DNA from 2 places in the Streptomyces sp. BJ20 genome. Region 2 is predicted to be linked to the other one. Evidence: riboswitches for the same ligand, from Rfam matches in the RefSeq annotation. Region 2 holds a riboswitch; the other holds the start of a gene.
What was found. Region 2 has a riboswitch for ZMP and ZTP ahead of MTR79_RS16365 (bifunctional 5,10-methylenetetrahydrofolate dehydrogenase/5,10-methenyltetrahydrofolate cyclohydrolase). Riboswitches for the same ligand answer to the same signal wherever they lie in the genome.
Positions count from the first base shown of each region.

Region 1: another riboswitch for ZMP and ZTP. It lies ahead of MTR79_RS03935 (glycine hydroxymethyltransferase); the one in region 2 lies ahead of MTR79_RS16365 (bifunctional 5,10-methylenetetrahydrofolate dehydrogenase/5,10-methenyltetrahydrofolate cyclohydrolase).

Region 1 is NZ_CP094918.1:820,846-835,057, reverse strand. Features, by position in the region: gene MTR79_RS03970 (GtrA family protein) at 1-319, opposite strand, end outside; gene MTR79_RS03965 (decaprenyl-phosphate phosphoribosyltransferase) at 316-1,251, opposite strand; gene MTR79_RS03960 (phosphatase PAP2 family protein) at 1,248-1,781, opposite strand; gene MTR79_RS03955 (FAD-binding oxidoreductase) at 1,914-3,263, shown strand; gene MTR79_RS03950 (decaprenylphospho-beta-D-erythro-pentofuranosid-2-ulose 2-reductase) at 3,299-4,054, shown strand; gene MTR79_RS03945 (2'-5' RNA ligase family protein) at 4,071-4,649, opposite strand; gene trpS (tryptophan--tRNA ligase) at 4,858-5,871, opposite strand; gene MTR79_RS03935 (glycine hydroxymethyltransferase) at 6,295-7,746, opposite strand; ZMP/ZTP riboswitch at 7,782-7,868, opposite strand; gene MTR79_RS03930 (glutathionylspermidine synthase family protein) at 7,954-9,138, opposite strand; gene MTR79_RS03925 (hypothetical protein) at 9,145-9,480, opposite strand; gene MTR79_RS03920 (PLP-dependent aminotransferase family protein) at 9,691-11,073, opposite strand; gene MTR79_RS03915 (carboxymuconolactone decarboxylase family protein) at 11,121-11,627, shown strand; gene MTR79_RS03910 (ABC transporter substrate-binding protein) at 11,635-12,591, opposite strand; gene MTR79_RS03905 (ABC transporter permease subunit) at 12,593-14,212, opposite strand, start outside.
Region 2 is NZ_CP094918.1:3,632,834-3,647,045, forward strand. Features, by position in the region: gene MTR79_RS16360 (hypothetical protein) at 1-461, opposite strand, end outside; partial or broken gene MTR79_RS16365 (bifunctional 5,10-methylenetetrahydrofolate dehydrogenase/5,10-methenyltetrahydrofolate cyclohydrolase) at 805-1,670, opposite strand; ZMP/ZTP riboswitch at 1,692-1,777, opposite strand; gene MTR79_RS16370 (TetR/AcrR family transcriptional regulator) at 2,625-3,308, opposite strand; gene MTR79_RS16375 (NAD(P)H-binding protein) at 3,417-4,130, shown strand; partial or broken gene MTR79_RS16380 (transposase family protein) at 4,150-4,584, opposite strand; gene MTR79_RS16385 (hypothetical protein) at 4,537-4,812, shown strand; gene MTR79_RS16390 (hypothetical protein) at 4,874-5,428, shown strand; gene MTR79_RS16395 (TerB family tellurite resistance protein) at 5,577-6,125, opposite strand; partial or broken gene MTR79_RS16400 (IS3 family transposase) at 6,587-6,806, shown strand; gene MTR79_RS16405 (helix-turn-helix domain-containing protein) at 6,987-8,309, opposite strand; partial or broken gene MTR79_RS16410 (GntR family transcriptional regulator) at 8,677-9,447, opposite strand; gene MTR79_RS16415 (phytanoyl-CoA dioxygenase family protein) at 9,903-10,940, shown strand; gene MTR79_RS16420 (DUF6271 family protein) at 10,937-12,271, shown strand; gene MTR79_RS16425 (type III PLP-dependent enzyme) at 12,268-13,458, shown strand; gene MTR79_RS16430 (GNAT family N-acetyltransferase) at 13,455-14,018, shown strand; gene MTR79_RS16435 (MFS transporter) at 14,003-14,212, shown strand, end outside.

The sequences.
Region 1 (14,212 bases), 2.8 Mb from region 2:
GCTGCGAGGTGTAGCCCAGCCCGTAGTGGCTGACGGCGAGGCAGAGGAGCTGTACGGCGGCGCCGGCGAGGTTGACGGCGAAGAACACCGCGTACGGGCGGGCGCCGCGCACGCGCCGGTCGCGGTAGGTGCCGTGGGCGTTGGCCGCGTAGGCGACGGTGCAGCCGGCGACGAAGGACAGCGCCTTCGCGGTGAGCGGCCCGAGTCCGCCGGGGCCGCGCAGATACGTGAAGAGGGCGAGGTCGACGGCGTAGGCGAGGAGTCCCGCGGTCGCGAAGCCGAGGAGCTCCCGCCGGTGCCGGCGCAGGCGGTCCCTCACCAGTCGGCCACCGCCAGGGCGTACATCGCCGCCCACACCAGTCCGATGAGGGCGAGGGCGCGGTCGCCGAGCACCACGTCCTCCGGTTCGCCCGCGGTGCCCCGGTCGGCGAAGACGGCGTAGCGCAGCACGGCGAGGACGAAGGCGACGACGGACAGCTGACGCCAGGGCAGAACGCTGGTGTGCGGCACGCCGCCCTCCTCCAGGGCCCACAGGCAGTAGCCGAGGACGGCGACCCCGGCCGCGAGCTGCCACACGAACCGCAGGTAGCCGGTGGTGTACTCGGTGAGCAGCGCGCGCGTGGCGCCGCCGTTCCCGGCGAGCTGCACGGCCTCGGAGTAGCGCTTGGCGGCGACCATGAACAGGGCGCCGAAGCCGGTGGTGATGAGGAACCAGCGGGACAGCGGGATGCCGAGGGCGAGCCCGCCCGCCGTCGCGCGCATCACGAACCCGGCGGTGACGACGGCGAGATCGACGACGAGGACGTGCTTGAGGCTGACGCAGTAGGCCAGTTGCATCACGAGGTAGCCGGCGAGCAGCGCGGCCAGCTCCGGCGGGCACAGCAGCGCGGCAGCGGCCGGGGCGAGCACGCCGAGGGCGGTCCCGGCGGCGTAGGCGACGGGCACCGGGACCTGTCCGGCGGCCACCGGGCGGCGGCACTTGACGGGGTGGGCGCGGTCGGCCTCGGCGTCGCGCGCGTCGTTGACCAGGTAGACGGCGGCGGCGCAGGCGGTGAACAGCACGAACACCAGGGCGAGCCGGGTCAGGGCGTGCGCGGTGAAGAGGACGCCCGCGGCGGCGGGGGCGGCGGCCACCAGGACGTTCTTGACCCACTGCTTGGGGCGCGCGGTGCGCAGCAGACCGATGAGGAGCCCGCCCCGGACGGACGGCGTGGCCTGCCCGCGGTCGGAGCGTTCGCCGAGCAGCGTCACGCCGTGCCTCCCGTCATCCAGCGGGCGCCGAGCCTGGCGGTGAGCGCCCCGAGGGCGGCGCCGGCGGCCACGTCCGACGGGTAGTGGACGCCGGCCACCAGCCGGGACACGCACACGGCGGCGGCCAGCGGAGGCACCGCGCGGGCGCCGAGCGTCCCGAAGGCGACGGCGGCGGCCGCGGCGGAGGTGGCGTGGGAGCTGGGGAAGGAGTGCCGTCCGACGGTGCCGACCAGCGGTTCGACGTGCGCCGGACGGGGGCGGCGCACGACCCGCTTCACCACCGAGCTCGCCGCGTGCGCGCCCGCGGTGAGCGCGGTGCCGCGCAGCCAGGCGCCGCGCCGGGGACGGTCCACGACGGCGCCCGCGAGGCCCGCCGCGACCCATACGGCGCCGTGCTCCCCCGCCCAGGACAGGGCGCGCGCGGCCCCGGCCACGCGCGGATCGGAGCCGCACGCCCTGAGCGCGGAGACGATCCGGTGGTCCACCCCGTGGAGACCGCGGGGCCGGAAGAGGTCGTGCTGGTCGTCCATGTGGCTCACTGTTCACCTCCGGCGCACCGGAATTCCATCACTTCGGGACGACATCCCATTAATCACCCGTTTCGGGGACGGGATTGACGTTTCAAAACCAACGGCCCACAGAGGGGCGATACGGTCGCCGTCATGCCTGCCGACACCGTTTCCGTCACGGGGTGGGGCCGCACCGCTCCGTCCGCCGCCCGGCTGGTCCGTCCGCGGACGTTCGAGGAGGCCGCCCTGGCCGTCCGGGGGTGCGGGGCGCGCGGCGGCATCGCGCGCGGTCTCGGCCGGGCGTACGGGGACGCCGCGCAGAACGCGGGCGGCGAGGTCTTCGACATGACCGGCCTGGACCGGATCCACGCGATCGACGCCGACGGCGGCACCGTGCTGTGCGACGCGGGCGTGTCCCTGCACCGGCTGATGGAGGTGCTGCTGCCGCTCGGCTGGTTCGTGCCGGTGACGCCCGGCACCCGGTACGTGACGGTCGGCGGGGCGATCGGCGCCGACATCCACGGCAAGAACCATCATGTCAGCGGGTCCTTCTCGCGCCATGTGCTGTCGTTCGAGCTGCTCACCGCCGACGGGCAGGTCCGCACGGTGGTTCCGGGCACGCCGCTGTTCGAGGCGACCGCGGGCGGCATGGGACTGACCGGGGTGATCCTCACCGCGACGGTCCGGCTCCAGCCCGTGCGGACGTCCTGGATGTCCGTCGACACCGAACGCGCGTCCGATCTTGACGATCTGATGGCCCGTCTCGCCGACACCGACCACCGCTACCGCTACTCGGTCGCCTGGATCGACCTGCTGGCGCGCGGGAAGGCCACCGGCCGCGCCGTCCTCACCCGCGGCGACCACGCCCCGCTCGAGGCCCTGCCGCGCTCCGCCCGCCGTGAGCCGCTGTCGTTCCGCACCTCGCGTCTGCCCGCCCCGCCCGCCTTCGTGCCGGAGGGGCTGCTCAGCCGGACCACCGTGGGGCTGTTCAACGAGCTGTGGTTCCGCAAGGCGCCCCGTGCGCGGACCGGGGAGCTCCAGCGGATCCCCGCCTTCTTCCACCCGCTGGACGGTGTGCCGCACTGGAACCGGATCTACGGGCGGGGCGGCTTCGTGCAGTACCAGTTCGTCGTCGGGCACGGCCGGGAGGAGACCCTGCGCCGGATCGTGCGCCGCATCTCCGAGCGCCGCTGCCCGTCGTTCCTCGCCGTCCTCAAGCGGTTCGGGGACGCCGACCCCGGCTGGCTGTCGTTCCCGTTGCCCGGCTGGACCCTGGCGCTGGACATCCCGGCGTCGCTGCCGGGCCTCGGCGCCTTCCTCGACGAGCTCGACCAGGAGGTCGCCGCCGCCGGCGGCCGCGTCTACCTCGCCAAGGACTCCCGGCTGCGCCCCGGCCTGCTCGCGGCCATGTACCCCCGGCTGGACGACTTCCGCGCCCTGCGCGCCGAGCTGGATCCGCGCGGGGTGTTCACCTCGGACCTGTCCCGCCGCCTGTGCCTGTGACCCCCTCCCCTCTCCCGGCCCCCTGAGGAGCTGTCGTGAAGGACGCCTTCGGCCTCCCCCAGTCCCTGCTCGTGCTCGGCGGTACCTCCGAGATCGCGCTGGCGGTCACGCGGCGGCTGATCGCCCGCCGCACCCGCACGGTGTGGCTGGCCGGCCGCCCCTCCCCCGGCCTCGACGAGGCGGCCGGGCAGCTGCGCGCGCTCGGCGCCGAGGTGCACACCGTCGACTTCGACGCGCTCGACCCGGCCGGCCACGAGGACGCGCTCGGCAAGGTGTTCGCCGAGGGCGACGTCGACATGGTGCTGCTCGCCTTCGGCATGCTGGGCGACCAGGCGCGCGACGAGCGGGACCCGGGGGCCGCGGTGCGGGTCGCGCAGACCAACTACACCGGTGCGGTCTCCGCGGGCCTGGTCTGCGCGGGCGCGCTCCAGGCTCAGGGGCACGGCTCGCTGGTGGTGCTGTCGTCCGTCGCGGGCGAGCGGGCCCGCCGCGCCAACTTCATCTACGGCTCCAGCAAGGCCGGCCTGGACGCGTTCGCGCAGGGCCTCGGCGACGCGCTGTACGGCACGGGCGTGCACGTGATGGTGGTGCGCCCCGGGTTCGTGCGCACCCGGATGACGGCGGGGCTGCCGGAGGCGCCGCTGGCCACCACTCCGGAGGCGGTGGCGACGGCCGTGGAGCTGGGGCTGCGACGCCGCTCGGAGACGGTGTGGGTGCCGGGCGCGCTGCGCGTGGTGATGTCGGCGCTGCGGCATCTGCCGCGGGGCGTGTTCCGCCGGCTGCCGGTGTGAGGGCCGGCCGCCCGGGTCAACGCGCGGAGACCGAGCCCCGGTCGGCGTGTCCGGCCTGCGGTGGCACCACGACGGTCCCGAAGGGGAAGTCGCGCAGCTTCCGCCACACCGCGTCGGCGCCCTGCTCGTAGAGGGCGAAGCCGGTGCAGGGCCACTCGGCCTCGTAGCCCGCCAGGTCCTCGTAGGCGCGGTCCATGGCCGCCTCGTCGATGCCGTGCGCCACGGTGACGTGCGGGTGGTACGGGAACTGCAGCTCGCGGGCGACCGGACCGGCGGGGTCGCGGACCTGCTGCTGCAGCCGCGTGCAGGCCTCGGCGCCCTCGACGACCCTGACGTACACCACCGGCGACACCGGCCGGAAGGTGCCCGTGCCCGACAGCCTCATCGGGAACGGCCTGCCCGCCGCCGCGACCTCCGCGAGGTGCGCCTCGACGGCCGGGACGGCCGTGTCGGCGACCTCCGTCGGCGGCAGCAGGGTGACGTGCGTGGGGATGCCGTAGGCGGCGGCGTCGCCGAAGCCCGCGCGCAGCTGCTGAAGCCGGCTGCCGTGAGGCTCCGGGACCGCGATCGACACACCGATCGTTACGGTCCCCACGTCGTCTCCTGTCGTTGTGGTGGTGAAGCGCGGTGGTGGAACGGATGCGCGTCCGGGTGGCCGCCGAAGCGGCCACCCGTTCTCGACTGTACGGCCACGACCCGGATGCGGGCAGGCGCAGTCGGAGTGATGTACAGCGCTGTGCGGTGGTACGGACGGGGCCCGTGGGCCCGTTCACCGCGCCGGCGCCGTGACCGGCGCGGTGCTCTCAGTGCTTGGCGGACAGGAAACCGACCCGCTCGTACGCCTGGGCGAGGGTCTCCGCGGCGACGGCGCGGGCCTTCTCGGCGCCCTTGGCGAGGATCGAGTCGAGCGTCTCCGGGTCGTCCAGGTACTGCTGGGTGCGCTCCCGGAACGGGGTCACGAAGTCGACCATGACCTCGGCCAGGTCCGTCTTGAGCGCGCCGTAGCCCTTGCCCGCGTACTTCTCCTCCAGGTCCGCGATCTCGGTGCCGGTGAGAACGGAGTAGATCGTGAGCAGGTTGCTGACGCCGGGCTTCTCCGCCACGTCGTAGCGGATCACCGTGTCGGTGTCGGTGACGGCGCTCTTGACCTTCTTGGCGGTGGCCTTCGGCTCGTCGAGCAGGTTGATCAGGCCCTTGGGGGTGGACGCCGACTTGCTCATCTTGACCGCCGGGTCCTGGAGGTCGTAGATCTTCGCCGTCTCCTTGAGGATGTACGGCTTCGGGAGCGTGAAGGTGTCGCCGAACCGGCCGTTGAAGCGCGTGGCGAGGTCGCGGGTCAGCTCGATGTGCTGGCGCTGGTCCTCGCCCACCGGCACCTCGTGGGCCTGGTAGAGCAGGATGTCCGCGACCTGGAGGATCGGGTACGTGAACAGGCCGACGGAGGCGCGGTCGGCGCCCTGCTTGGCGGACTTGTCCTTGAACTGGGTCATGCGGGAGGCCTCGCCGAAGCCGGTGAGGCAGTTCATCACCCAGGCGAGCTGGGCGTGCTCCGGCACATGGCTCTGCACGAAGAGCGTGCAGCGGTCCGGGTCGAGGCCGGCGGCCAGCAGCTGGGCCGTGGCGAGCCGGGTGTTGGCCCGCAGCTCCTCGGGGTCCTGCGGAACCGTGATCGCGTGCAGGTCGACGACCATGTAGAAGGCGTCGTGGGTCTCCTGGAGCGCCACCCACTGGCGGACGGCGCCGAGGTAGTTGCCGAGGTGGAAGGAGCCTGCCGTGGGCTGGATTCCGGAGAGCACGCGGGGTCGGTCAGTCGCCATGCACACCATTCTCTCAGGTTCCGGAAGGCGGTCAGGAACGAGTCCGGAACAGGTGGGAACCGAGCCGTTCCGTGCGGTACGACAAGGGAGTGAGGTCGCGGAGCATGTGGTGCGGCACGCCCCGTGGCTGTTGTCGATCATGGCCGATGAGACGAGGAACACACGGTGAGCGCGGCGGCTCGCTCAAGCGCCGGACGGGCTGCACGTAGCCCGTCCGGCGTTTGAGGACGAGGCCCGAAGGGCCGAAAGGGGGTCTGGGGCGCAGCCCCAGGGACGGGAAGGGAAGGGGCGGCGGGGGCGAGGAAACCCGACGGGAACCCCACCGCACCGGCCGGTGCGTCACAGGCGAACCGGGGCGACGGCCCCCGCCGGCAGCTGCTCGGCGTGTGGCCGAGTCACCCGGCCGGAACCCGGCGGGCGGCCTCAGCCGAGGTCGACCTCCGGGTACAGCGGGAAGCCCGCGACCAGATCGGTGGCCCGGCGCGAGATCTCGTCGGCGACCTTCTCGTCGAGGACGTGGGACGCCTTGGACGGCGCACCGGACTTGGTGGTGCCGGGCTCGGCGGTGGTGAGGACGCGGTCGATGAGACCGGCGACCTCGTCCATCTCCGCGGTGCCGAGTCCGCGGGTGGTCAGCGCCGGGGTACCGATCCGGATGCCGGAGGTGTACCAGGCGCCGTTGGGATCGGCCGGGATGGCGTTGCGGTTGGTGACGATGCCGGAGTCGAGCAGCGCCGCCTCGGCCTGGCGGCCGGTGAGGCCGTAGGAGGTGGCGACGTCGATCAGGTTGAGGTGGTTGTCGGTGCCGCCGGTGACGAGGGTGGCGCCGCGGCGCATCAGGCCCTCGGCGAGCGCGCGGGAGTTGTCGACGATCCGCTGCGCGTAGTCCTGGAACGAGGGCCGGCGCGCCTCGGCGAGGGCGACCGCCTTCGCGGCCATGACGTGCGGCAGCGGGCCGCCGAGGACCATCGGGCAGCCGCGGTCGACCTGGTCCTTGAGGGAGTCGTCGCACAGCACCATGCCGCCGCGCGGGCCGCGCAGCGACTTGTGGGTGGTGGTGGTGACGATCTGGGCGTGCGGCACGGGGTCGAAGTCGCCGGTGAGGACCTTGCCCGCGACGAGACCCGCGAAGTGCGCCATGTCGACCATGAGCGTGGCGCCGACCTCGTCGGCGATCTCCCGCATGATCCGGAAGTTCACGAGCCGGGGGTAGGCGGAGTAGCCGGCGACGATGATCAGCGGCTTGAACTCGCGGGCGGTGGCGCGCAGCGCCTCGTAGTCGATCAGGCCGGTGGCCGGGTCGGTGCCGTAGGAGCGCTGGTCGAACATCTTGCCGGAGATGTTGGGCCGGAAGCCGTGGGTGAGGTGGCCGCCGGCGTCCAGGGACATGCCGAGCATGCGCTGGTTGCCGAAGGCCTGGCGCAGTTCGGCCCAGTCGGCGTCGGAGAGGTCGTTGATCTGGCGGACGCCGGTCTTCTCCAGGAAGGGCGCCTCGACGCGGTCGGCGAGGACGGCCCAGAAGGCGACCAGGTTGGCATCGATGCCGGAGTGCGGCTGGACGTAGGCGTGGCGGGCGCCGAACAGCTCGCGGGCGTGCTCGGCGGCGAGCGACTCGACCGTGTCGACGTTGCGGCAGCCGGCGTAGAAGCGGCGGCCGACGGTGCCCTCGGCGTACTTGTCGCTGAACCAGTTGCCCATCGCCAGCAGGGTGGCCGGGGAGGCGTAGTTCTCGGAGGCGATCAGCTTGAGCATCTCGCGCTGGTCGGCGACCTCCTGCCCGATCGCGTCGGCGACGCGCGGCTCGACGGCGCGGATCACGTCGAGGGCGGAGCGGAAGGCGGTGGACTCGGGGGTGAGCGAAGGCTCGGCAGACATGGGGACCTCCGGACGTAGCGTTCAGCGTTCACGGTACGGATGGCCCAGGCGCACGGCACGTTTCTCGCGGGCCGCTCCCCGATGGTTGGTCCCATCCCAGCGCGCCAGTCACGGCCCGCGGGCCAGGTTACCGGGTGGGCCGCACCGGCGCGGCGGGTGTCCGCGATGCGGGAGTGCCCGGCGTCCTGCCGGCGGCGGGGACGACGGTCAGAGGATGACGTGCGGCAGGAAGCGGGCGTACGTGTCGGTGACCAGGCCGGAGGACTCACGGATGCCGAGGCCGGCGGCCTCGTTCTCCACGACCCAGGTGCCGAGGACGACGCGGTTGCCGTCGTACTCGGGCAGCGGGGCGAGCTGCTGGTAGCAGCAGGGTTCGTCGCGGAGGGCCGGCGCGGTGCCGGGCTGGTGCACGGTGACGCCGGCGCCCTCGCGGCCCAGCAGGGGCTTGGCGACCCAGCCCGTGGTCTCCGCGAGTTCGCGGGGGCCGTCGAGGTGGGCGGGGAGGAGGTTGGGGTGGCCGGGGTTGAGTTCCCAGAGGATCGCCAGCAGGGCCTTGTTGCTGAGCAGCATCTTCCAGGCGGGTTCGATCCACAGGGTGGAGCCGGTGCCGCCGCCGTTGTCCAGGGTGTCGAGCACGTGGCCGGCGAAGCGGTCGGTGGTGAGCCACTCCCACGGGTACAGCTTGAAGATGCTGCGGATGAACCGCAGACGGTTGTCGACGAAGCGGCCGGAGAGGCGGTCCCAGCCGATCTCCTCCATGGACAGCCAGTCGGTCTCCAGGCCGGCCTGTTCGGCGGTCTCCTTGAGGTAGGCGACCGTCATCAGGTCCTCGCCGCACTCGTCGCCCGCGGTGTGGGCGAAGTACAGCGGGCTGCCGGGCGGGAGCAGCGCGGACTGCTTCCTCCAGGCGTCGACGAGCCGCTCGTGCAGGGAGTTCCACTGGTCGGCGCCGGGGAAGCGCTCCTCCATCCAGAACCACTGCGGGGAGGCCGCCTCCACCAGGGAGGTCGGGGTGTCCGCGTTGTACTCGAGGAGCTTCGCGGGGCCGGTGCCGTCGTAGCGGAGGTCGAAGCGGCCGTACAGGGACGGCAGTTCGTCCCTGCGGCGCCAGGACTCGGTCACGGCGTCCACGACCCGGGGGTCGGTGATGCCGAGGTCGGCGAAGCGGCCCTCGGCGACGATGTGCCCGGCAGCGGCCAGGCTCATCGCGTGCAGTTCCTCGACGGTCTCCTCGAGCGCCTCGACCTCGTCCAGGCCGAAGACGTAGTAGGCGCTCTCGTCCCAGTAGGGGCGCAGGGAGTCGTCGGGGTAGCGGGTCAACGGGTAGACGAGCCCCTGCTCCTCGACGGTCCGCTGCCAGCCGGGGCGGGGCTCGGTGGTGCGCCGTTCCACGGCGGCTCAGCCCCCGCCGCTGCCGGAGCAGCCGAAGCCGCCCCGGTCGACGGCCTCGCTGCGGCTGAAGGTGCCGTGCTCGGCGTAGCCGTTGCGGACGTCGGAGTCGTAGTACCAGTCGGCGTCGGTGGAGCGGGACCTGCTCTTGCCGAGGGAGCCGGAGGAGCCGCCGGAGCAGTTCTTGTCGGAGACGACCTCGTACCCGTCGCCGAGCGTGTAGCTGTTGCGGTCCACGCACCGCCGGTCCGGATCGGACCCGCAGGCCGACAGTGCCGCCGCGAGCACACCCATGCCGCCCAGCACCACCGTGCTGGACCGCAGCCGTCGCCGTGTCTGCGCCATGCCCTTCGCTCCCCCTCGTGTCGCGCCGGACCGTTCCCGTGTCGCCCGGCTCGCGGCGGACAGCCTAGAGACCGTCCGGCCGGGACGCACGGGAGCCCCCGGGCCCGCCCCCGTCACGACTGACGTTTTGTCACCGTGCGACGGGATATGGCCGTGGGCGCTCACGGAAGATCCACAGGTGCCCGGCCGCGGAAGGCGGCTCGGGCGCGGTCACGGCAGGGAGCGGAGCAGCGCGTCCAGGGTGCCGGTCCAGGCGTGGTCGGGCGGGGTGGCGTAGCCGACCACCAGGGCGTCGCCGACGGGGTCGGTGACGCCGGGGTGGCGGAAGGAGTCCAGGCCCTTCACGGCGAGGCCCTGCCAGGTGGCCGACCGCTGGACCGACCGCTCGGTGCCGGGCGGCAGTTCGAGCACGGCGTGCAGTCCGGCCGCGATGCCGGTGACGCGGACGTGGGGCGCCCCGGCGGCGAGGGCCTTCACGAGGGCGTCGCGGCGGCGCCGGTAGCGCAGACGGGCGGCGCGGACCTGGCGGTCGTAGGCGCCGGAGGTCAGGAACTCGGCGAGGGCGAGCTGTTCCACGACGCTCACCGTGCGGCCGCCGCCGTGGTCGACGACGTCCGGCAGCAGCCACGGCGGCACCACCGTCCAGCCCAGCCGCAGGCCGGGGGCGAGGGACTTGCTGACGGTGCCGAGGTGCACCACCCGGCCGGGGTCGAGGTCCTGGAGGGCGCCGACGGGCTGGCGGTCGTAGCGGAACTCGCCGTCGTAGTCGTCCTCCAGGATCAGGCCGCCGGTGCGGCGCGCCCACTCGACCACGGCGGCCCGGCGCTCCGGGAGGAGGGCCCCGCCGAGCGGGAACTGGTGGGCCGGGCTGAGCAGCACCGCGTCGGCGTCGCCCGGGTCCTGGGCGCGGGTGCCGAGGGCGTCCCTGGCGAGCGGCGCGGTCTCCAGGCCGGCGCGGTGGACGAGGTCCCAGTGGACGTCGAGGCCGTACGGCTCGACGGCGAGGGTGCGGGCGCCGCGGGCACGCAGCACCTCGGACAGCAGCTGGAGGCCGTGGGCGAAGCCGGAGCAGACGACGACGTGCCCGGGGTCGGCACGCACACCGCGGACCCGGGAGAGGTAGTCGGCGAGGGCCTCGCGGAGTTCCGGCCGGCCGCGCGGGTCGCCGTAGCCGAGGGCGTCGTGGGGCGCGGCGGCGAGCGCGCGGCGGGTGGCCCTGAGCCACTCGGCGCGGGGGAAGGAGGCGAGGTCGGGGGTGCCGGGCATCAGGCTGTACGGGAGCCGGCCCGGGGTGCGGCGGGGCGTGGGGGCGGCCGGGCGCTCGGGGACGGCGCGCGGGGCGACGCGGGTGCCGGAGCCCTGGCGCGCGGTGAGCCAGCCCTCGGCGATCAGGTCGGCGTAGGCGTCGGCGACGGTGTTGCGGGCGATGCCCAGGTCGGCGGCGAGGGAGCGGGAGGAGGGCAGCCGGATGCCGGGGGCCAGCCGGCCGCCGCGGACGGCCTCCCGCAGGGCGTCCGTGAGGCCGCGCCGCAGCCCGGGACCGCTCGGGTCCAGATGCAGGTCGATGCCGAAAGTGGCCCAGCGTTCCGCCATGGAACTGGACCATACCCCTGGGCTGCCCGGCTCCTAGGCTCGACGGCATGACGAACACCGACACGACCGGGACGCTCTCCTACGCGGCGGAGGAGCCCGCCCGCATGGAGTGGGCGAAGCACGCCCCCGAGGTCTACAAGGCGATGGTCCGGCTGGACGCCGCGGCCCGGCAGGGTCTCGACCCGAAACTGGCCGAGCTGGTCAAGATCCGCGCCTCCCAGCTCAACCACTGCGCGTTCTGCCTGGACATGCACAGCAAGGACGCCCTCGCGGCGGGCGAGAGCGTCGAGCGGATCGTCCAGCTGTCCGCGTGGGAGGAGTCGCGGCACTTCTACACGGAGAAGGAGATCGCCGCGATCGAGCTGACCGAGGCGGTCACCGTCCTCACCGAGGGCTTCGTGCCGGACGAGGTGTACGAGCGGGCCGCGAAGCAGTTCGACGAGGCGGAGCTGTCCCAGCTGATCGCCGCCATCGCGGTGATCAACGCCTGGAACCGGTTCGGCGTGACCTGCCGGATGACGCCCGGCCACTACCAGCCGGGACAGCACCACTAGCCGCGTCTCAGGGCAGCCACTTCTCCCAGACGGAGCGGTGGCTGTCCACCCACTTCTCCGCCGCCTCGCGCGGCGACAGCTTCTGCTCGGCGATCATCAGGGAGACCTCGTTCTGGTCCTCGGTCGTCCACTCGAAGTTCCTCAGCAGCTCCGCCGCCTTGCCGCCGCTGCGCGCGAAGTCCGCGTTGAGGTACTTCTGCAGCGGGGTGTGCGGGTAGGCGCAGGCGACCTTCTCCGGGTCCGCGTCGCAGCCCTCCTCGTACGGGGGCAGTTCCACCTCCGTCATCGGCACCTGCTCGGACAGCCACTGGGGCGTGTACCAGTAGGTGAGGAACGGCTTCTTCTCCTTGGCGAACTGCTGGATCTGCGTGATCTGCGCGGCCTCGGAGCCGGCGAACACCACCCGGTAGTCCAGCTTCAGGTTCTTCACCAGCGCCTTGTCGTTGGTGACGTAGGAGGGGGAGCCGTCGAGGAGCTGGCCCTTGCCGCCGCTCTCCGCGGTGCGGAACCTGTCGGCGTACTTGTTCAGGTTCTTCCAGTCGGTGACGTCCGGGTTCTGCTTCGCGAAGTACGTCGGCACGAACCAGCCGATGTGCCCGGTGACGCCCAGGTCGCCGCCGTTCACGATCGTCTTCTTCTCCTCGACGTACCGCTGCTCCTGGTCGGGGTGGCCCCAGTCCTCCAGGATCGCGTCCACGCGGCCCTGGCTGAGGGCGTCCCAGGCGGGCACCTCGTCGACCTGCACGGTGTCGACGCGGTAGCCCAGCTCGTGCTCCAGCAGGTACTGGGCGACGGCCACGTTGGCCTGGGCGCCGACCCAGGACTGCACCGACAGGGTGACCGTCTTCGCCCCCCGCGCGTTGGCGAACGGCGAGGCCTGCTTGGTCATGTCGGCGGCCCCGCAGCCGGTCAGCAGCAGGAGCGCGCAGCCCGCCGCCACGGCGGGCATCGTACGGATCCGCATGTCACGCTCCCTTCGTCGCGCGGCGTCCGGTGGGCTGGGTGACCCGGTCGAGCATCAGCCCCAGGCAGACGATCGCGGCGCCGGCCACCAGACCGGTCGCCAGGTCGCCCTGCGCGAGACCGAAGACGACGTCGTAGCCGAGGGCGCCGCCGCCGACCAGGCCGCCGATGATCACCACGGCGAGGACCAGGACGACGCCCTGGTTGACGGCGAGCAGCAGCGCCGGGCGGGCCAGCGGGAGCTGCACCTGCCGCAGCTGCTGGGCGCCGGTTGCGCCGAGCGAGCGCGCCGACTCCAGGGCGGCCGGATCGACCTGCCGCAGCCCCTGCGCGGTGATGCGGACGACGGCGGGCAGCGCGTAGACGACCGCGGCGGCGACCGCAGGGGCGCGGCCCACGCCGAACAGGGCGACCACCGGGATCAGGTACACGAACTGCGGCATCGTCTGGAACACGTCCAGCACCGGGCGCAGCAGCCGCTCGACGCGGTCGCTGCGCGCGGCGGCGATGCCCGCGGCGAACCCGATGACGAGGGTCACGGCGACGGCGGCGAGGACCTGCGACAGCGTGTCCAGTGACGGCCCCCACACACCGAGCACACCGATGGCGGCCATCGCGAGCACGGCGGTGAGCGCGGTGCGCCAGGTGCCGATCAGCCAGGCCAGGGCGGCGACGATCAGCAGCACGGCCCACCAGGGCAGCCACTGGAGTCCGTCGCGGAGCGGGTCGAGCACCCAGGTGGTGAAGCGGCCCGCCCAGTCGGCGGTGCCGCCGACCACGGGCACGCCCGAGTAGAGGTGCGCGGTCATCCAGTCGACGGCCCGGTTGACCGGCTCCGTGATGCCGACGACCCAGCTCTCCGGCCACTCCAGCCGGCCCGCGAGACGTCCGGCGACCGCGACGACGGCCGCGGCGGCCAGGGCGCACGCCCCGAGCAGACGGGCGTCGGGGGCGGGCGCGTCGCCGAGCCGGGCGCCGGCCGCGCCGGTCACCCGGTCCAGGACGACCGCCAGCAGCACGATCGGGACGCCCGCGGCGAGCGCGGCGCCCACGTCGACCGAGGCGAGCGCCTGGTAGACGCGGTCGCCGAGGCCGCCCGCGCCGATCACCGACGCGATGACGGCCATGGACAGGGCCATCATGATCGTCTGGTTGAGCCCGAGCAGCAGCTCCTTGCGGGCCAGCGGGACGCGGGCGGTCAGCAGGCGCTGGCGCGCGGTCGTCCCGAGCGACTCGACCGCCTCCAGCACCTCCTTGTCCGCGCCACGCAGCCCGAGCGCGGTGAGCCGGGCCATCGGCGGGGCGGCGTAGACGACCGTGGCGAGCACGGCCGCGGGGACGCCGATGCCGAAGACCAGCACGACCGGCAGCAGGTAGGCGAAGGCCGGCAGGACCTGCATGGTGTCGAGGACGGGGCGCAGCGCCCGGTGCATACGGTCGGACAGCCCGGCCGCGAGCCCGAGCAGAGCGCCCGCCGCGACGGACGCGGTGACCGCGACCACCATGAGCGCGAGCGTCTGCATGGTGGGCACCCACATGCCCAGCAGCCCGCAGGCGAGGAACGCGGCGGCGGTCCCCAGCGCGAGCCGGATCCCCGCGACGCGCCAGGCGGTCAGCGCGGC
Region 2 (14,212 bases):
CGGTCTCGGAAGCACTCCGAGTCCAACCACTCCTCCTTCACGAAGAGCGGACGGGTCAGGCGCGCTGCCCCAACCTGCTGAGAGCGGAGAAGAACCCCGAGATCAGCCAGGGAAAGCGAGTCATCAGACGTGTAGAGCAGGCAGTTCCCATGCTCCGCAGCGTGGTCCAGCAGAAACTGCTGGCCCTGCTCCGGATCGCTGCCCGCCAGCGGGAAGCCGGACAAAAAGACCTGCGGACCGGTGACCGCATCCAGCGCAACGCAGGCCAGTTCGCCCACGTCGTAGAACGCTTTCACCCCATCCTGGAAGTCCTCCTGCGCATACGGACCGCCAACCTGTACCTGCGGTCCAGGGACCGAAAGCGCCCGTGCGACCTCGGCCGGAGACATCCCGAACTGCAACGGCCCCACACCGACTCCCGGCCGCAGCTCCCAGCGCTCCCGCTCCGCGTCCCCGCCCATCCACCCACTCCTACGTCCGACCGGTCCGAATCTGCTTCTGCTGCTCAGGCCGCATGCGCCAGGCCATGGGCCAAGGCTCCAGCTCAGCTGCACCTGTGCCAACGGGAGTGCTGTTCTCGGCCGGGCCCATTCTGAAACGATCGGTTGGACGTCCTGGACCTGGTCCCGCGCGCGACCGGCCACCAGTTCCAGATCGTGGGCACCCGACCGCAAGGCGACATGGTGACCAGCCCGCCCGGCCGCGGCCCGCTATCAGAACGAACTGCCAGCCAGCCCGATACGGGGTCCCCGTTCTGAGCGGGAATCTTTCTGGCTTGGTGCCGAGGGGCTGCTGGTCAGGACGTCAGTGGTGCTGGAATCCGAGCTGGTTCGCTGCGGCGTCCACGGTCTGCGCCAGCAGGACGGCGATGGTCATTGGCCCGACGCCGCCAGGCACCGGAGTGATCAAACGGGCACGGGTGCGGGCGGTATCGAAGTCCACGTCGCCGACGTTGCCCGGGTTGTATCCGGCGTCGATCACCACCGCGCCGGGCTTGACGTCCTCACCCCGGATCAGCCGAGGCCGTCCAACGGCCGCTACCACGACGTCTGCTTCCCGGACGACCGCCGACAAGTCCGCCGTGCGCGAGTGGCAGTACGTCACCGTTGCGTTCCTGGCGAGCAGGAGCATCCCGGCCGGCTTGCCGAGAATCGCGCTGCGACCCACCACGACGGCGTGCTTGCCGGCGAGGTCGACGTCGTACGCTTCCAGCAGCCGCATGATTCCGCCTGGAGTGCAGGACACGAAGCCCGGCAGTGCGAAGCTCATCGCGGCGAACGAATGCGTCGTGACCCCGTCGACGTCCTTCTCCGGGGCGATGGCCTCGAACGCCGCCGCTCGTCGATATGCGGGCCGCAGGGGTGCTGGAGCAGGATGCCGTGCACGTCCGGATCGCCGGACAGGCCGGCGAGGGTGTCGATCAGTTCGGCGGTCGTGGTGGTGGCGGGCAAAGCGATGTGCCGGGACTGGATGCCCGCCTTCGCGCACCGCGCCCGCTTCATGCGGACATACGTGACCGACGCCGGGTCCTCTCCCACCAGCACCGTCGCCAGACAGGGACTGGTCCCCCCACGCCGTGAAATCTCTGCCGCCTTGGCAGCAGCCTCTTCGATGATGCGATGGGCGAGGCCGGTGCCATCCATGAGCTGGGCAGTCTGAGCCGCGGACATCGTTGCCTCCAGGCGTTGCCGACCACTCGCCCAGGCGCACGGCAACGACGTCTCGTCAGACCGCTCCCCGGTGGTGCTCCACCTCAGCGCCAGTCACGGCCCACACCGCACTGTAGTAGACGCAGCACGCTCACACCGGTCAGCGTTCTCAGCTGGGGCGACTCGCTCCGGCCCATCCCCCTGCGCACTGACCTCAATTCTCGTCAACGCTCCTGACGCGCCCACACGCCAGGCGCCTTCTTCTTGAACGCAGTCAAGAGGGTCGGGAAGAAGTCCATGGCGACCGCCGTCGGCGGAGGCGTAACCGGATGCATCGCGTCCTTGGCCACCGGTTGTGTCGCGGGGGCGACGATCGGAGGTTTCGCCGGTGCTGTAGGCGGAGCTGTGCAAGGGACCTACGAGGAGCTGCAATGACGCGCAGCCGTGAGGAGTGACGTAGTGCTGGACAGCAAGGCCCAGACCAGGCTGGTAGTCGGCCTCATTCTCCTGGTCCTCACAGGACCCTTCGAACTACCTCGGGTGGACTGGGGCACGGCTGGCACGCTCTGGCTCGTCATATGGGGAGCAGTGGTCGGGGCGCTCGCCTACCCCGCCGCGGCACAGTGGCATCGGCTCCCCGCCAACCGGCGTGGACCGACCAGCTGAAACCGGCAAGCCAAGACAAACGATCAGAAGGATACGCCTTCAGGCATAGCTGCCCGGATACGGCGCTCACCGTATCCGGGCAGCGCTGATCCAGCGGGACTTAGGGGGTGTTTCGAAAGTCCTGTGCGGTGCCCGCGGTGTCCGGTGCGTGTTCTGTCCCCCCCTCGGCCGAAGGCTGGGGGAGTGCCGGATGAAAGCCATCGTACGGGACGTACTTGGGGTTTTGGCCGGTGCGGCGAGAGTGCGTGCCGGGCGCCGTGGGTGCTGTGCGGGACTTTCGAATCCCATCCCGCGTACTCGTTCTACTCGTCATGCGCTCGCGGCCTCGTCCGGGTGGAGGGCGTCGAGGATGAGGGTGAGCCCGAAGGCGAACTCGCCGGCGTAGTCGTAGCCGGGCTTGAGGACGTGCTCGGTGGCCAGTTCGGTGAGGTGGGGGTAGGTGTCGGCGGGCATGTCGCGCAGGATGGCACCCGCTACCTCGTCCAGCTCCGACGCGCCCCTGAACGGCAGGCTCAGCTCCTGGAGCACGAACCCGTACAGATAGCTGTCGATCAGCGAGACGGCGTGCGCGGTCATGGGGACGGAGAACCCTCCGGCGCGCAGCGTTCCGATGACGGCGTCGTGATGGCGCAGGGTCGCCGGGCCGGGCTGGGATCGGGAATCCATGAGGCCGACGGCCCAAGGGTGGCGCAGGAGGACGGCGCGTGCGGAGTCCGCGCGGTGGCGCAGGGCACTCTTCCAGTCCGTGCCGCGCGGCGGTAGGTCGATCTCGCCGAACACCGCGTCCACCATGCCGTCGAGGATGTCCTCCCGGCTCGCGACGTGGTGGTAGAGCGACATGGCCTCGACGCCCAGCGGTTCGGCGATGGCCCGCATGGTGAGCGCGGCCGCTCCTTTCTCGTCCGCCACTGCCATCGCCGTGCCGATCACGCGCTCGCGACTGAGCGGAGTGCGCGCCGACGCCCCCCGCCGGCCCGTGTTTCTCTCGCGCATCCAGGCCCTCCTTCTGGCGTCCCTCGGTGCTTCCCTTGACTGTCTTACAGCATAAGGCTAGCTTGCCTTACAACATAAGGTAGGCATCCCGTTGAAAGGGGCCGCACCATGGGCACGGATCGCGTGAAGAAGGTCTGCATCATCGGGGCCTCGGGGAAGCTCGGGCAGTACATGGTCGGGCACGCGCTGGAGCGCGGCTACGAGGTGGTGGGGGTGTGCCGGGAGCGCAGCGTGCCGAAGCTGGCCGCGTTCGAGGGCCGGATGACCGTCGTCCCCGGAGCCACCAACGACCCGGAGGTGATCCGGCGGGCGGTCGCCGGATGCGACGGCGTGCTGACGGTGCTGGTGCCGTGGGGGGTCCGGCAGTACGCGTCGGGCACCGCGCAGGCGGTGCTCGACCACGCACGGCCGGGAGCGCGCCTGGTCTTCTCCTGCGGCTGGCATATCACGCGCGACGGCAAGGACAGGTACTCACGGCTGTTCACCTTGGGCGTCCGGATCGCCGCCGTGCTGGGCAAGCTCGTCCGCGCTGTCGAGATCGACGACCAGGTCGAGGCGTGCCGACGGGTGTTCGCCAGCGACACCCGGTGGACCGTGGTGCGCGGCAGCTCCCTGGAGGAGGGCGAGAGCCAGGGCCTGCCCGTGTGGAGCCGGCACGTGGGCGACCCGGTACTTGCCGGCAACCTGACGCGGCGGGTGGACTTCGCGCTGTTCATGGTGGAAGCGCTCACCGACGACACGCTCGTCCGGGAAGCCCCGGCGATCGTCGGCTGCCTGACCCCCAGCGCCCTCGCCCACGCCGGGGCGTCGCAGGCCCCCTAGTCTCATGAGTGAGCCTCTTTCATCTTGAATAGTTCCAGGTCAGCAGGGTGTGGATGGCTCGGACGGTGCGGCTGATGCGTCGGGTCGAGCAGCGTGCTCTGCGCATGACGCGCCAGGACTTGAGCTGAGCGAAGGCGCGTTCGCCAGGTGCCCGGAGTCTGGCGTGGTCGCGGTTGAACTGCTCGTAGTGGGGCGGCTGTTCGCGGTGGTGGTAGTAGGGGGTGCGGAAGGTGGCGCCGGCGCCCTGGTAGGCGCGGTCGGCGAGGACGAGGATCTGCCGGGTGAGACAGGCTTGGACGATGCCGTGGGCGCGGGCTGCGGTCAGGTCATGGGTGCGGCCGGGTGTCGCGCGGGAGAACCAGAGCGGTGTGCCGTCGGGGCGGGTGATGACCTGCACGTTCATGCCGTGCTTGCGGTGCTTCATCGAGTAGTACGGCTCGTCGGCGGCGATGCGGTCGGTTTCGCCTCGACCAATGAGGGCGCCACCAGCAACCCTCAGCTCGGACGAACGTTCAGCTGGTGCCAGATCAATTCCCTCACCCGCCGCACCGGCCCCGGCTGGAGCGCATGCACGATCCCCGGTGATGAAAACACCGCCGCCGCGCGTGACGATCTACGCATTTTCTACAACGAGAACCGCGTCCTGAAGGATGACAAGTTTCACGTGTGGATCGTCCAGTAACAGCCTCTAACGTGGGCGCATGACGGAGCCAGCGCCCACAACGGCCTCCAGTCTCGTCCGCGTGGACTACCACACGTTCGAACTGGCCGACTCCGACAAGCGCGTCCCGACCGGGTTCGACACGTCGAACGGGCTGGTCTTTTCTCTGCCCGGCCAGGTTGTGATCTGTACTGGCATCAGCGCAGGCTGGGTCACTGTCAGTGTTGAGGTGCGTCGGTATCCACCCGAGCGGGTGGACACCGACGCATGGGACGAGATCGTCGACCGCAGCGTAGAGACGACCAATGGTGCCCTACGTGTCGCAAGCGTCATGAGCGATACCCCGGACCTGCCTGTACTTACACCGCAGGGGCCAGGGACCTACCGGGTCCGGGTGCATGCGCGAGGCCGCGACACCGTCCCCGATGGAGCTGTTGACGAACCCGTCGAGGAATACTTGCTCATCGTCTGGCCGACAGATCGTCAACCGGACCAGATCCACAGGCAATCCGGCCACTACGGTGCCCAGCTCCGAGCCCAGCCAAGTAGGCCGGCGCCTCCGGTGCCGACCGCCCAGGGCGATGACGGCATACGACGGCGCATGCGAGAACGGCTCCAACGCCGGCGTACGCCGTGATGAGGGTAGACACGTGCGCGACTATGCCGCAGGCGGCCCCGTGTGGTGGTGTGCGGACTCTCCCCCCAGCTGAGTACAGCGCGGTGGGGCACCGCACGGATGCCCTGGAGCCGCCGTTGCCTGCGCGGGGTCGAATCGGAGCCGGGACTCAGAGCTGGAATTCGGCCGGCGACAGCCCCAGCGTCGCGCAGGCCTCACGCAGGGCCGTCGCCTCTGCCTGGGAGAAGTGGCCGTCGGCACCGGCGATGACCATGCCGGTCTGGATCACGGCGCGGGCCTCGGTGGGCTTCTTGGCGGCCTTGGCGATCTCCTGCATGGCCTCGGCCTTGCCGTGCTGGAAGTTCATCGTGAGCTGGTCGACGTGCTTGTTGAAACGCTGCCGCAGCTGCTCCGGCGGGAAGTTCTGGAGCACGTCGTTGCTGAGGATCATCGACTCGACCTGCTGCCGCTCGGCCGGATCCACCTGCCCGTCGGCCGCCGCGACCAGCGCGCACACCGCCATGCTCGCGTCCCGGTAGGCACCGCTCTTCAACTCGGTCTTCAAGGAGCCGAGCTGCGTCTTCAGCACACCGATCAGCTGGGCCTTGCTGCCACCGCCGGACCTCGTCCCCCCGCTCTGCGCACTGGTGGCGCCACGCCCGCCCTGATTCTGCTGGAGAGCCTTGGCCTGGTCCTTGAGCTTGTCCCAGACTGCCATTGAGTCACCTCGGTAATCGTCGGAAGTCATCTCGCGAACCCGCTCCCGCGCGCTCACTGGCCCAACGCCCGCCCCCGGGCAAAGGTTCCGTAAAACGCGCACCTCTCTCATCACCTGTTTCTCCGGCGCGCGAAACGGCGATTGCCCGCACCCGGTGATCGGGTACGGGCAGTCGCGGTGACGCGTGGCGTCAGTCGCGGTGACGTCTGGTGTCAGTCGCGGTGACGCCACGTCATGCGCTGTCGCGCGAGCGGGGCTTCAGGCGCAAGGCGGGGCGGAACGTCGCGAAGCTCACCGCGGCCAGGGCCGCGGCCGCGGCGAGGAGGAGGCCGATGCCACCGGTGCCGGTCGAGGCGAGGCTGCCGCTGTCGAGGTCCGTCGACGTGCCGCCCGTGGTCGAGGAGCCGGTGCCGCCGGTCGTGCCCGGGGTGCCCGTGCTGAAGTTCGTGTCCGTGCTCGCACGTCATGACCTGGTCGGCTCCACGGGCCGGGTCGGTGCGGCCGGCGACAACGCGGCCATGGAGAGCTTCTTCGGGCTGCTGCAGAAGAACGTCCTCGACCGCCGTACCTGGGCCACCCGCCAGGAGCTGCGGATCGCGATCATCACCTGGATCGAGCGCACCTACCACCGACGCCGGAGGCAGAAACGCCGGGCCCGATTGCCCCCCCGTTGAGTGCGAGACCATCGTGACCCCACCCGCAGCCTTTGCTGCGTCAACCCCGCTGTCACCCGATCATGCAGCAGTCCCTGGCCAGGGTGATGTGCCGATACCAGTGGGGACAGCGGCGGACGACCAAACGATCTATCCAGTCGGCGTGAGGCCTGGACCGACCGGCCGCCACGGATTCGTCAGGTTTTGCTCAACCGCTGTGGGCAGCCTGCCGGGGGAGCCAGACCTGGCCCGTGATGCGCTCCGGGTGCCAGGACCCGACCGGGCCGTACGTCACGTACTGACGCACGGGGTCGTGGAGCCGGTACAGCCGCCGGCCGTCCGTGACCGTTCCGACCGCGTGCGCCAGTTGGCGGTCGATCAGTTCATCGAGGAGATCCGCGGCCATTCCCGGTGACGCGGTCACCTCGGGCAGCATGTCGTCCACACCGAAGTCGCCGCTCATCCTCCTGAGCCGCAGCAGTGCGGCCCTGACCGAAGAGGGCAGGGAGCTGTAGCAGGCCGCCACACTGGCCTCCAGCGACAGGTCGCCGACGCGCAGGAAGCGGAGCCGGTCCTGCTCGTTCGTCAACCGGTCGGCGAGATCACGCAGCGACCGGTGGGGGCGCCCCGACAACCACAGCCCGGCGATGTGCAGCGCCAGCGGCAGACCCCCGCAGAGGCGCAGGACCCTGGACGCGGCCGGCCGCTCCGCGGCCGTGCGCGCCGCGCCGAGCAGGTCCTCCAGCATCCGAAGGGCCTCCCCGTCATCGAGAACGTCGATGTGCTGACGGAACTGCCCTGTGAGGGCCGAGAGTTCACGGCGGGCAGCCACCAGCACGGCGTTGCAGGATCCGTCCATCAGCAGGGGCCGTACCTGCGCCTCGCTGTCGACGTTGTCCAGGACGACGAGGACACACCGCCTGCTCAGCGCGTCCCGTAGCCGGGCGGCCGCCTCCTCCGGGTGGACCGCCACCGGGCCGGCGCCGAGCGAGCGCAGGACCCGGGGGACGATCTCGTCCGGCGTCAACGGCGCGGTGGACATGTTCGGATGGAGATCCACGAAGACCTGACCGTCGGGGAACCGGTCACGCACACCGTGTGCCGCCTTGAGAACCAGCGCGGTCTTCCCCGCACCGGGCGGTCCGACGACGACCGCGGGCCGGCCTGTGGAGCCGTCCTGCGCGGCCGAGAGGTGCGCTTGCAGGGACCGCAGGTGCGTGGACCGCCCGACCAGCCTGTGGTGAGGAGCCGCCGGCAGCTCGGCGGGTGCGAGGCCGGGCGGTGCGGGGTGATGTCCGGCGCCCGGCCGGCGCATCAGCCGGCCGATCTCGCCCGACGGCAGTCCGAGGGCCTTGGCGATCAGCAGGAGCGACTGCTTGCGGGGGCGGGCGGTATGGCCGGTTTCGAGGTTGCGGATGGCTCTCACGCTCACCCCGGAGCGTTCCGCGAGATCTTCCTGGGTCAGACAGGCGGCCTCGCGTGCAGTGGTCAGTGTTTCCGCGAGCGTTGACGATAACGATGTCAGGGGCATCGGACGGGAAACTTCCCCTGGCGGGGGCGCGGACGGCGAGCGGTCCGGAACCCGAAGCCGGTCCCCGCCTCCACATGTCTCGGCGACCGGTGGTCGGCCGGCTCCGGGCGACGTCGGGAAGGTTTCGTTTCGGTTGGTAAGAACACCCTGTCGTGTCACGACTTTCCCAGGTTTGGCGGGGGCGGGACTGGTCCGCGGGAATCGGGCCGGGCGACCGGCCTGGAGGGACCAGCTCTTTGCGTACGGTGAGGGTGGACCGCAAGGGAATGAAGGCCGCCGGGAACCGGTGGCGCGATCGGCGGTCGGCAGCGTGGGCGTGAGGGCCGCCCAGAGCATCGAGAGCGGGGCGGCCGGGGTGGACGAGGGTTCAGCCGGAGGGCCGATCCGCGGTGGGGAGGGTCGCCGCGAACTTGTGGCGCGAGCCGTGGTGGACCGAGCCGATCCACTCCACCGGTCTGCCGTCCGTGTCGTGGGAGCGCCGGGACAGCTGCGTCATGGGCAGACAGGCGACCGTCGAGAGCAGCTCGGCCTCGCACGGGTTCGCGAGCGTGGTCTCGACGCCCTCCTCGGCATCCGAGAGGCGAACTCCGTACACCTCGGCGAGTGCCGTGTACAAAGAGCTGTACCTGGCCGGCGCTTCGAGCGGACCGGGGAAGCGCCGCGCGGGTGGGTCGACTCGATGGCCATGGGCTCGTCATCGGTCAGCCGAAGTCGCCCGATGAGCACGACCTCCTCACCGATGCCGATGGTGAGCCGTCTCGACAACTCCTCGTCGGCGTTGATGTGACGCGTGTCGATGATGCGTGAGGCAGGCTGCAGTCCCTGAGCGAGCAGGGCCTCGGTGCAGGAGGTGAGGTGCAGCCGTGCGGTGGAGCTTCGGCCGTGCAATGAACGTGCCCTTTCCCTGGATCCGGTCCGACCTGCCTTCGCCCACGAGCTGTTGCAGGGCCTGCAGGACCGTGGTGCGCGAGGTGTCGAGCCGGAGCGCGAGCAGTCGCTCCGCGGGCAGGCGTTCACCCGGCGTCAGCGACTCGGTGATCTCGACGACCTGTTGCTTCACTCGGTGGTACTTCGGCACCCGTGCGACGGCACCGGGCATTCCGGTGCCGTCTCGGACGACGCTCACGTCGGTGGTCATGACCCGCCTTCCGGGCGCACTCGCAGGTGCTTCGTTATAGCCCGCGAACTCGCCGTTGGTCTAGTCCATCCAGGGAGTGTGTGGGCGAGCCGGGAGCGGCCCCGCGACCGGCCGGGTGGGGCAGGGTGATGGTCCGGACTGTCCCCGGGCCGAGAAGGGTCCAGTTCAGCGCGCTGCGGACCGGCACCCTCGCCTCACCCGGCCGCCCGGGTCGACTGGATGTGGCCTGCGTCCCCGAGGTGCACCGCCGGCGAACCAGTCGAACTCCCCAGCCCGCGATCACCGGGGCCGGTCCGGCGGGTAACAGGCAACTGGCAGGCAACTCTCGGCAACTTCACCGGGCCGCGATTGACGCCGCGAATTGGTCCAGTCCACTTTGGCAGGAACCTCAGTTCGATCAGTGACGGCCTTGAGTTCCCCTGGGTCACTGAGGAATCGCGCCTTGGAGTGATCGCATGCCGACGCCCGACCCCTACTTGTACCGCGCCCCGACACGGCGCCCGTATTTCAGCGCCGACGGCGAGACGTACCTCGCCCAGACCCAGCTGAGAGACATAGAGATCGAGAAGCCACGGTCGCTGCGCGTCCTGTCGGAACAGGATTTCGCCTTCTGGCAGACGTACGGCTATGTCGTGGTGCGCAACGCCGTCTCGCCGGGCGCGGCGAAGAGCCTGTACGAGTTCGCCTGGGAGTTCGCGGGGCTCGACCCCGACCGGCCCGAGACCTGGTACCGCGAACGCGAGTTCCGCTCGGACCTCGACCGCGACCTGCACGTCTACGGCTTCGTCGAGGCCTACCACCATCAGCTGATGTGGGACAACCGGCAGACACAGCGGGTCCACGACGCCTTCGCCGACGTGTGGGACTGCGAGGAGCTGTGGGTCACGCTCGACCGGCTGAACCTCAACCCGCCCAACCGGGGCAGCCGTTCACGCTCCCTCATCGCGCCGACCGACGAGGGATTCGACATCGAGCTGCACTGGGACGTGGACACCACCCTCGGGGTGCTGCCGCAGCGCGTGCAGGGCATCCTGGCCCTCAACGACACCCAGCCCGAGCTCGGCGGATTCCAGTGCGCACCGGAACTGTTCCGCCAGTTCGACGAGTGGCGGATCGCGCAGCCCGCCGACCGGGACCCGATCAGGCCCGCGGTCGACCGTGCCGACTTCCCCGTGGTAAGGCCCGACCTGCAGGCAGGTGACCTGCTGATCTTCAACGGACTGCTGGCACACGGCGTCGCGCCCAACGTCTCCGAGCACGGCGTGCGCGCCGTGCAGTACCTGTCGATGATGCCGGCGCTGGAGGAGCACGAGGCACTGCGCCGCTCCCGCGTCGATTCCTGGCGGACGCTCAGCACGCCCGACTGGAACGCGACGCTGCTCGGGGACGCCGACCGGCACGAATCGCTCCGCTACGGAGCCGCGACGCTCAACGACCTCGGCAGGAAACTCCTGGGGCTCGACTCCTGGAGCGAACGAGAGAGCACCGAGTGAACCACAAGACCAGCACCGACCGGATCTGCCTGGCCCTGCCGACCAACAGGGCGTGCGCGGAGGCCATCACCAGCATCGCCGAGGAGGGCGCGTACGCGGCTCGCACCTTCGGTACGGAGGTGCACCTCGTCATCCTCGACTCCTGCGATCAGGCCACAAGGACGGAACACACCCGCGTCGTGGCCGACCTGCCGGCCACTCCCGGCGTGACCGTCCACCACCTCGACGAGGCACGCCAACGACAGTTCCTGCGGCGCACGATCCGACGCTCCCGGCTCGCCGCCCCCGACCGGCTGCTCGACCTCATGCTGCCGGCCGACCTCTCCTACGGTGCCTGCACCAACCGCGCCTTCCTCATCGCCGGCGCACTCGGCTGCCGGTCGGTGCACCGCAGGGATTCGGACTGCAGCTACCAAGTGCTGGACGGCGAGAAGGTCTTCCCCATCCATCACGAGCTGGCCTCACTCGGGAAGACCGCGTCCAAGGCATCGGCGGCCGTGACGGAGACCGTCCTCGCCGCGCGCCATGGCCACCGCAGGGTCTCCATGGTCGGGGCCTCCTTCATCGGTGAACCGTCCGTGGACATCGCCGAGATCGAACAGCGCGACGCGGGCGTCTACCACGACATCGTCAGTCTGTGGGCACCCACCCACTGGTCGGACGAGCAGAAGGAACAGCTTGTCGAGGAGTCCTTCAAGGGCGCCGGAACCACCCCCTTCACCGCGGACCATTCCATCCTGACGCTCGTCGACCCCATGAGGGTCGACATGAGCAACATCGCCTTCGACCACGAGGTGTACGAGCGGGTGCCGCTGCCACCGGCGACCGACACCATAGGCAGCGACTACTTCCTCATCCACCTCGTCCACGACGCCGCACTGCCCGGCGTCCTGCACAACCGCCACATCCAGAACTACTACACGCCCTTCCGACGCACCGACGCCGGCTTCCGCGCCTACCAGATGCGGTTCGTGAAGTTCCTGTTGTCGATGCTCTACCTCAACGATGTCTACGGCCGGATGGGCGCGGCCGCCGACACCGCGCTGCTGGACGAACGGGAGCAGGTCCGCGGAGACGTCGTCTCCGGCTTTCTGCGCGAGAGCGCCGCCCTGGACCGGACGGAGAACGTCTGGCGACTGGACCGGGTCAGCACGGCGTACCGCAAACTGGGCGGTCGCTACGCCGAGTTCACGGACCTGATGGACGCACGGCGGGAAGAGTTGCTGGACGCGGCGCAGCGGGACACCGAGGACTTCGCGCTCCTGATCGACGTCTGGCCCGTGCTCGTGGGCACCGCCCGGGAGAGCGGCCTCGGGAGTGCGGACACGTGAGCGGAGACCTGGGTCCGCGACTGGCTTCCGCCCTGGCCACCGCGCCATCGGATCGGATCGTCTTCGATCTCACCGGGATCGAGGAGCAGTACGACCGTCTGGTGCGCGAACTGCCGGTCACCGTTCGGTTCGCCATGAAGGCATGCCCGGTCGACGAGGTGCTGGCCTGCCTCGCTGACCGAGGCGCCGGATTCGACGCGGCGAGCCCCGGCGAGATCGAGCAGGCGCTGCGGCTGGGCGTGCCCGCGGACCGCATCCACTACGGCAACACCGTGAAGTCCGACGCGAGCATCGCCGAAGCCCACCGGCTCGGCGTACGGACGTTCGCCACGGACAGCGTTCAGGACGTGGTGGCCATCGGCGCTCACGCCCCCGGCGCCCGCGTGTACTGCCGCCTCACCACCAGCGGGGAAGGCGCCCTGTGGGGACTCAGCCGCAAGTTCGGCTGCTCGCAGGACGACGCGGTCCGCGTGCTGACCGTGGCCCGCGCCGCCGGACTGACCCCGGCCGGGCTGTCGGTGCACGTCGGCTCCCAGCAGATGACCTACGACGCGTGGCGCCAGGCCGTCGACCGACTGGCGGACACCATGGTGGCGCTGCGTGAGCAGGGGATCGTGCTGGACCACGTCAACCTCGGCGGCGGTCTGCCCGCGCTGGGATACCTGGACCGGCACGGCCACCCCCTGGAGCCGCCGCTGGACAAGATGTTCGCCGTTCTCCGCGAGGGCATCGAGGACATGCGGCATCTCAACGCGGCCCCCCTCGACATCGTCATGGAGCCCGGCCGCCACCTGGTCGCCGATCACGGCGCGATCCGCGCGCACGTCTACCGGCTCACCGAACGACGGCAGGCCGACGGCGAGCCGGTGCACTGGCTGTACCTGAGCTGCGGAAAGTTCAACGGCCTTTACGAGATGGACGAGCTCTGCCACAGACTCGTCTTCCCGGGACACTCCGACGGCGAGTACGTCGCCGCCGTCGTCGCCGGGCCCACCTGCGACAGCGACGACGCGTACCGGACCGCGCACCGACGCGTGCCCAGGGAGCTGGCGTCCGGCGACCCGGTCTGGATCCTGTCCGCCGGTGCCTACGCCACCGGCTACATGACCCAGGGCTTCAACGGCTTCGGACCGCTGTCGCACACGGTGACACGCGACGGGCCCGACCACGCGGGTGCGGCGGCATGAGCCGGGAAAGGACCGGCCACGACGAACGCATCCGTCCCGTGCGGGCCGGCGACTGGCCGGGCATAGCCCTCGTGGAGGCAGCGGCCTACGCGGGGAGTTCACTGACCGAGGGCCGGGCGGCACTGGAAGCGAAGGGACGCGCCTCACCGGACACCTGCTTCGTGGTGGACCTCGACGGAGACGTCGCGGGGTACCTGCTCGCGCTTCCCTACCCGAGATTTAAGTACCCACCGCTGGCCCGGGCCGACGAGCCGGCCCACGACGCGCGCAATCTCCATCTGCACGACCTGGTCGTCGCCCACGGGCATCGGGGCAGAGGGTGGGGCCGTGGTCTGCTGGACCGCTTGACGGCCGCCGCCCGGCCCAGGTTCGAGCACATATCGCTCGTCGCCGTGGACGGTATGGCCGCCTTCTGGGCCGCACACGGCTATCAGGCCCACCCGCGGGTCCGACTCCCCGAGAGCTACGGCGAGAACGCCGTGTACATGTCCACCGCGGTACCCGGCAGAGGGAGCCGCCCTTCCAAGGAGGTGGCCCGGTTCCCGTGCCCCGTGTCCTAGACGACTTCAGACGGACGCAGTTGGCCATCGCGGCGCTGTTCTGCTTCCTCGGGTTCCAGTACGCCACCTGGGCCTCCCGGATCCCCGCCCTCAAGGAGCGCCTCGATCTGAGCGCCGGCGAGGTGGGCCTGCTGCTCGTGGTCACCGGGGCGGGCGCGGCTGCTTCCTTTCCGCTCATCACGTTCCTGATGCAG